Regions from separate parts of the Paenibacillus larvae subsp. larvae genome, predicted to be linked through region 2. Evidence: predicted binding sites of a transcription regulator. Region 2 holds the regulator's gene; the other holds the start of a gene.

The links. The regulator Rex, encoded in region 2, represses fermentation and respiration genes when NADH is low (regulators of the CRP and FNR family bind a similar motif). The targets are predictions, from matches to a motif close to TTGTGAAATATTTCACAA.
Region 1: a site for Rex is predicted at 2,580-2,597, ahead of qoxA (cytochrome aa3 quinol oxidase subunit II). Genes of this name have one in related genera too.

The regions. Positions count from the first base shown of each region.
Region 1 is NZ_CP019687.1:2,939,256-2,943,134, reverse strand. It holds rRNA gene BXP28_RS15245 (23S ribosomal RNA) at 1-1,203, shown strand, start outside; rRNA gene rrf (5S ribosomal RNA) at 1,438-1,554, shown strand; tRNA gene BXP28_RS15235 (tRNA-Asn) at 1,561-1,636, shown strand; tRNA gene BXP28_RS15230 (tRNA-Thr) at 1,641-1,713, shown strand; tRNA gene BXP28_RS15225 (tRNA-Glu) at 1,721-1,792, shown strand; tRNA gene BXP28_RS15220 (tRNA-Val) at 1,838-1,913, shown strand; tRNA gene BXP28_RS15215 (tRNA-Thr) at 1,932-2,007, shown strand; tRNA gene BXP28_RS15210 (tRNA-Gln) at 2,011-2,085, shown strand; tRNA gene BXP28_RS15205 (tRNA-Lys) at 2,093-2,168, shown strand; tRNA gene BXP28_RS15200 (tRNA-Leu) at 2,206-2,286, shown strand; gene qoxA (cytochrome aa3 quinol oxidase subunit II) at 2,852-3,826, shown strand; gene qoxB (cytochrome aa3 quinol oxidase subunit I) at 3,845-3,879, shown strand, end outside.
Region 2 is NZ_CP019687.1:4,154,053-4,157,931, forward strand. It holds partial or broken gene dinG (ATP-dependent DNA helicase DinG) at 1-1,185, shown strand, start outside; gene BXP28_RS21705 (redox-sensing transcriptional repressor Rex) at 1,182-1,820, shown strand; gene BXP28_RS21710 (inorganic phosphate transporter) at 1,843-2,841, opposite strand; gene BXP28_RS21715 (DUF47 domain-containing protein) at 2,875-3,504, opposite strand; gene BXP28_RS21720 (amidohydrolase) at 3,832-3,879, shown strand, end outside.

The DNA of each region.
Region 1 (3,879 bases), 1.2 Mb from region 2:
ATGACCCCGTAACTTAGGGAGAAGGGGTGCCCCGGTAGAGTGAATAGCTCGAGGGGGCCGCAGTGAATAGGCCCAAGCGACTGTTTAGCAAAAACACAGGTCTATGCGAAGCCGCAAGGCGAAGTATATGGGCTGACGCCTGCCCGGTGCTGGAAGGTTAAGGGGAGTGGTTAGGGCTTAAGGCCCGAAGCTATGAACCGAAGCCCCAGTAAACGGCGGCCGTAACTATAACGGTCCTAAGGTAGCGAAATTCCTTGTCAGGTAAATTCTGACCCGCACGAATGGCGTAACGACTTGGGCGCTGTCTCAACGAGAGATCCGGTGAAATTTTAATACCTGTGAAGATGCAGGTTACCCGCGACAAGACGGAAAGACCCCATGGAGCTTTACTGCAGCTTGATATTGGACTTTGGTACGATCTGTACAGGATAGGTGGGAGCCTAAGAAGCCGGAGCGCCAGCTTCGGTGGAGGCAGCGTTGGGATACCACTCTGATCGTATCGGAGTTCTAACCCGGGACCGTGAACCGGTTCGGGGACAGTGTCAGGTGGGCAGTTTGACTGGGGCGGTCGCCTCCTAAAGAGTAACGGAGGCGTCCCAAGGTTCCCTCAGAATGGTTGGAAATCATTCGAAGAGTGCAAAGGCAGAAGGGAGCTTGACTGCGAGACCTACAAGTCGAGCAGGGACGAAAGTCGGGCTTAGTGATCCGGTGGTACCGCATGGAAGGGCCATCGCTCAACGGATAAAAGCTACCCTGGGGATAACAGGCTTATCTCCCCCAAGAGTCCACATCGACGGGGAGGTTTGGCACCTCGATGTCGGCTCATCGCATCCTGGGGCTGAAGTAGGTCCCAAGGGTTGGGCTGTTCGCCCATTAAAGCGGTACGCGAGCTGGGTTCAGAACGTCGTGAGACAGTTCGGTCCCTATCTGTCGTGGGCGCAGGAAATTTGAGAGGAGCTGTCCTTAGTACGAGAGGACCGGGATGGACGTACCGCTGGTGTACCAGTTGTTCCGCCAGGAGCACAGCTGGGTAGCTATGTACGGAAGGGATAAGCGCTGAAAGCATCTAAGCGTGAAGCCCGCCTCAAGATGAGATTTCCCAAGTAGTAAGACCCCTTGAAGACGACGAGGTAGATAGGTTGGGGGTGGAAGCGCAGTAATGCGTGGAGCTGACCAATACTAATCGGTCGAGGGCTTATCCTAAAGAAACAACTGTTCTAAGTACACTTTGCTTCGCTGCTAGTTTTCAGGGTGCAAGAGGCTGGTTCAAGCTGCATGCCTTTTCTAAGGCAGGATATTTTCTCGCAGCCTGATCGAAGCAGTAACGCTTCGAAAAATCCGATCTGAATGGCCATATTTTGCTTCGCAAAAATGGTAGTCTAAGGTAGGATATTTTTTCGCAGTCTGATCGAAGAAGCAATGCTTCGAAAAATCCGGTTTGGTGACGATAGCGGAAGGGAACCACGCGTACCCATCCCGAACACGGCCGTTAAGCCTTCCAGCGCCGATGGTACTTGGACCGAAGGGTCCTGGGAGACTAGGACGTTGCCAAGCTTATATTCCCTGATAGCTCAGTTGGTAGAGCACTCGACTGTTAATCGAGTTGTCACAGGTTCGAGTCCTGTTCGGGGAGCCAGTCTGCTTCCATAGCTCAGTAGGTAGAGTGCATCCATGGTAAGGATGAGGTCACCGGTTCGATCCCGGTTGGAAGCTTACTTAAGGCCCGTTGGTCAAGGGGTTAAGACACCTCCCTTTCACGGAGGTAACAGGGGTTCGAATCCCCTACGGGTCATATTAATCCCCGCAAAGCGTTGGCTTTGAGGGGATTCCTAATTGTGGACGCTTAGCTCAGCTGGGAGAGCATCTGCCTTACAAGCAGAGGGTCGGCGGTTCGATCCCGTCAGCGTCCACCATGAATATGACAATGAATTGCCGGTGTAGCTCAATTGGTAGAGCAACTGACTTGTAATCAGTAGGTTGGGGGTTCAAGTCCTCTCGCCGGCACCACGCTGGGGGTTAGCCAAGCGGTAAGGCAACGGACTTTGACTCCGTCATGCATAGGTTCGAATCCTATACCCCCAGCCATTAATTAGAGCCATTAGCTCAGTTGGTAGAGCACCTGACTTTTAATCAGGGTGTCGAAGGTTCGAGTCCTTCATGGCTCACCAGTTTAAACAATGAGGTCAGGTCATAATTTCATAATGTGCGCGTGTGGCGGAATTGGCAGACGCACTAGACTTAGGATCTAGCGTCTTTGACGTGGGGGTTCAAGTCCCTCCACGCGCATAACTTAAAAACCTTGTAAAGCCATTAGCTTGCAAGGTTTTTTTGTATGTCTTCCTGCTTATTCATGTTTTATACCTAGATCTAACTGCACGAGCGGGGATAAATTCAGCCACAGAAGCAAAAGTCAATAATTAAATTCATAAAGAATAAGCGAGATTTGTTTTCTTGACCAATATTTCTTCCTTTCCTGCTGATATTTGGAAAAAACAAGAAAAAAAGATCCTTGACAAGCTCGCGTTAATTCTTCTTCAAAACTTATCTTCTTTTTCATATACTAAATTGTTTACGCATTAATGTGAAAAACTGTAAAATATTAACGGAATAAAAATGAGATTATATCCTTTATTGTTAATTACTTGATATAAGGTGAACTTTATTTTAACAATTTTTGATTGAACAGTGAACGAATGCTGAACATACGGTGACATTTAGTTTATTGTGCATTTATTAGTTGATTAGTTTGATAAAATGAAAAAGCCTTAAAGAATGCAAATGGGAATTATTACTTATCTCCATTATTTATCTTCAATTACTTAATTGTTATAGGGAAGGGAAGGAAAAGCTCTTGATTAAGCCAAACAAGCCGTTGTTCACGCTGGGTTTATTTTTGACTTTTTTTCTATTAAGCGGCTGTGATTATGTGGTACTTGATCCAAAGGGCCCGGTTGCCGAAGAACAAAAAAACCTCATCTTGTATTCCATCATCTTTATGATCTTTATCATCCTTGTGGTTTATGCATTGTTCTTTATTATTGTGGTGAAATACCGGGAACGCAAAGATAAACTGGATTACGAGCCGTCGCAAAAAGAGGGGAGCAAGCTTTTGGAGACGATTTGGACAATTATTCCGATTATAATCGTGATTGCATTGTCCATCCCTACTGTGAAAGCGATATACGCAATTGAAAAACCAAAAGATGAATCCCAGGAACCATTGGTGATCAATGCAACATCCGTAGACTGGAAATGGGTATTCAGCTATCCTGAGCAAAACATAGAGACTGTTAATTACATTAAGATTCCGGCTGGGCGGCCTGTTTTGTTAAAATTAACGTCTGCCGATTCGATGGCCTCTTTCTGGGTTCCGGCACTAGGCGGCCAGAAATATGCAATGGCCGGCATGGAAAACAAACTTTATCTTGAAGCCCACGAACCGGGAGTGTTTGACGGACGCAATGCAAACTTTACGGGGGAAGGTTTTGCCCATCAAACTTTTAAGGTAACGGCACAGACAAAAGAAGATTTTGAAAAATGGGTAAATGAAAGTAAACAAACAGCGCCGCCTTTGACACAGGATCAATATGATCAGTTAATGCTTCAAGGCCCGGCTGACGTAATGACATTCTCAAGTACCCATCTGCAGTGGGTGGATCATGCACGCGAGCAGGATTATGCTTTACGGGTGCGTGAAAAGCTTGGTCAATTGCCAAAAGGTACCGTTGATCGGAAAAAAAATGAAGATATACCGTTATCTTATATGGGATCGTATGAATCAGAGAAATCTGGGCACGAGTACCAGTCCCACTCAGGTTCTCATTAACGGGGGAGGAAAGACAGAATGAAATGGGATGAATTTTTCGTTACCGGGGACCC
Region 2 (3,879 bases):
GGAGCTGAAACCGGCCAGCTCATCATTCGGGTTAAAGAGGATGTTCTTCCTGACAATTGGCATGAGTTTGCAGAAATTGAGGAAAATTTGCTTCTCGCGCTTCAGGACATTCATAAGAAATTGGACCAGCTCATCCAAGAGTTAAAAGAGGTTCAAGATGAATATGACCTGCAAAGCATATTGACCGACCTTGGGGGGATATCCAAAGAGATTGCCCAATACAAGCAAAATATACGATTTTTTATGAAACGGGAAGATCAGGATTTTGTATATTGGCTAGAAGCGAATACTTACACCAAAAGCCGGTCCGTCCAGCTTGTATGCGTCCCCCTTGATGTAAGTCCCTTGCTGCGTGACCTGATATTTGATACCAAAGATAGTGTTATCATGACATCCGCTACATTATCTGTGAACAAATCTTTTAGCTATTCTTTGGGAATGTTTGGTCTAGAATCTCCGGAAGAAGGGCAAGAGAAAGCTAAACTGAGAACGGTTATGCTGCCTTCGACGTTTAACTACAGACAACAAGCTTTAGTGATGATACCGCGTGATTTTCCGGGTATACGGGGCAGGCAGGGGGAAGCCCTTTTTGTTGAGGCTCTCATTCATTCACTGATGGAAGTGGCTATAACAACTAGAGGCAGAATGCTGGTGCTTTTTACGTCGAACCGGATGTTGAAAGATACGCATAAGGAGCTTAAAGAAAAACTCAGGCCTTATGGTATTGAAGTCCTGGGCCAAGGTGTAGATACCGGTAACAGAAGCAAACTGACCAGGCTATTTCAAGAAAGTGAAGCCTGTGTACTGCTGGGGACCAGTTCATTTTGGGAAGGGGTGGATATCCCTGGGCAAGCTCTGACCTGTCTGGCTATTGTGAGGCTTCCTTTCCAACCTCCAAATCATCCATTGGTTGAAGCCAAAAGTGAGAAATTGAAGAAAATGAATCAGAACCCATTCATCAAATTATCCGTACCTCAAGCGGTCATCAGGTTTAAACAAGGTTTTGGCCGGCTTGTGCGGACAGCAACAGACAAAGGGATCGTCATCCTGTATGATACTCGTGTAATAGAAACCCAATATGGCAAATATTTCCTATATTCATTGCCAGGGCCTAAAATGGAGCACATGACAAGAACACAAATTGTGCCAAGAATTGAAGAATGGATGGGAGAGAAGCAGGAATGAAGACGGAAAAAATATCTGAAGCCGTCGTTCGGCGATTGCCGATTTATTTACGGTACTTGAACGAATTAGCCATAAAGAATGTAATGACTGTTTCGTCTCAGGACCTGGGCCAGAAATTGGATCTGAACCCGGCGCAAATCCGCAAGGATCTAGCTTACTTTGGTGAATTCGGCAAGAAGGGGATCGGGTATGATGTTGCTTATCTGATTGAAAAAATTCGGCAGATTCTAAATCTGGACAAACAAAACCCAGTAGTGCTGGTAGGCGCCGGTAACCTTGGGCGTGCATTATCTAATTATAACGTCTATTTGAGCGATCAGATGAAGATTGTAGCGGTGTTTGATGCTTCGCCGGGCAAAATCGGTCAAACCATCAATAATTTACAGGTGAAACCGATGGAAGACCTGATTCCAACAGTTAGAAAACTGGGGGTTCGGATTGGGATTATTACCGTTCCGGCTTCGGAAGCGCAAAATGTAGCGAATCAATTCATTGAAGCAGGTGTGGAAGCTATCCTGAACTTTGCTCCAATCATTATTAAAGTTCCACCGGAAGTACGTGTCCATAATGCGGATTTCACAGCCGATCTTCAAAGTCTCGCTTATTATCTGGTAGAAAAAAACACCGAAGCTTAATAGCTTCGGTGTTTTTAAGTCTTTATACAAAAAATTTAAACATGAGCATGTAGATCAGATAGGCAATCGCAATACTGATTGGAATTGTAATTACCCAAGTAACAAGCATCCGCTTAACTGTTCCCCATTTTACATCATGCAAACGCATGACACTACCTGTTCCGATAATGGACGAAGAAATAACATGAGTGGTAGAAAGCGGCATTCCCATAGCTGTTGAGGCCTGAATAATGGCGGACGATGTTAAATCAGACGCAAAGCCGTTAATCGGTTCGATCTTGATAATTTTTGAACCGACGGTTTTAATAATCCTCATTCCGCCAATTGATGTTCCAAGCCCCATGGCCGTTGCCGCAGCCAGTTTAACCCACAGAGGTACGTCCAATGTATCTTGTAAACCGGCAGCGACGAGTCCAAAAACAATAATCCCCATAGCTTTTTGGGCATCGTTACCGCCATGTGAAAAGGACAGAAGCCATGCCGATAAGATTTGGAAAAAACGGAAAACACGGTTTAACTTCGAACGGGATTTGTTACCGCTTAGAATGATGAGGCGTTTAATCACCGTCATAATCATGTAACCAGCCACGAATGCAATGACCGGGGAAAGGATAAGGATCAGTACAATCTTGCCGAAACCTCCCCAATTAAGGGCCCCTGCACCAGCACCGGCCATGACAGCACCAGCAAGAGCACCGATCAGGGTATGGGAGGATGATGAAGGGATTCCATAATACCAGGTGAGAAGGTTCCAGATAATTGAAGCGAGAAGAGCCGCGATAACAACATAAACACCGTTCTCAATATCAGCAGGGTTGGCGATGCTTCCCCCGACGGTTTTAGCAACTTCCGAGGAGAAAATGGCCCCGAGGAAGTTTAGGATTGCAGCACTCAAAATCGCAAAACGCGGTTTCATGGCTCTGGTCGAAATTGAAGTGGCAACAGCATTTGCTGTATCATGAAAGCCATTAATAAAATCAAATGCCAGGGCAAGCGCTACAATAAAGAATAAAGTGATCATGTTTGCCTCCTAATGTTACAGCTGGGCTTTCGCTTATGAGTAGCGCAGAACTACGCTTTCAAGAATATTCGCGACATCTTCACAGACATCGGTTGTTTCTTCAAGGCGTTCATAGAGTTCTTTCAAGTTGAAATCATCATACGGATCCCGGCGGTTTGTGAAAATTTCACGAATTCCCTCTCTCATCAAGCGGTCACCTTCGTTTTCGAGGCTGTTAACTTCCACCGTATGTTGCTTAATTGAATTGTATTTTTTCTTGGATAGCAGCTTAAAGGCTTCAAGCAAATGTTCACAAGCTTTTACGATTACTTCTGTAAATTCCTGCATGTACTTATCGATCGTTTGAATATTCAAATAATCAAAGCGGGCAGCTGTTGCTTCAATTCCGTCAATCACATCGTCAAGATTGGAAGCTAGTTCCATGATATCTTCACGGTCGATAGGAGTAATAAACACTTTGTCTAATTCACGGAAAATTTCGTGAGTGATTTGGTCTCCTTTAGTTTCCATATCCTTGATGTTTTGAAAAAAATCAGCAGGGAGCTTATTGCCCAACAGAGCATCGCGGAACATGATCGCCGCTTGATGTGTGTTATCGGCAGATTTCACGAGTAAGCCCAGAAAATCGACTTCATCTCGTTTGCTGTTGAAAATGGATACCATAGTCTTAAGTGCCTCCTAATTGTAGTGAATACCTTATTTCCGTATAGATTTAAATTACAATTCAATTAGCAATTTGCACATGTCTTGTATATTCGAATGAAGGATGCAAAGTGCGTATGTAGAAAATTGTAGCTTAAACTCACAAAAAATAAAATAGCATAACACAGATAAAGAAAGCAATGAACTTTTTGACGCTGGCCACCCTTGATTTTGACATAGGGAAGATGTAGAGTGAAAATGAAGATATACCGAGCGTTTTCGTCCCCATGTAGACGGACGAAGTCGTTCCCGTTTGTATAAAACCAAGGTGGAGAAGAGGTTATGGCTTTGGCAAAAAAAATTGTCATTACTGACGGGTTTTTTTTGACTCTAAAA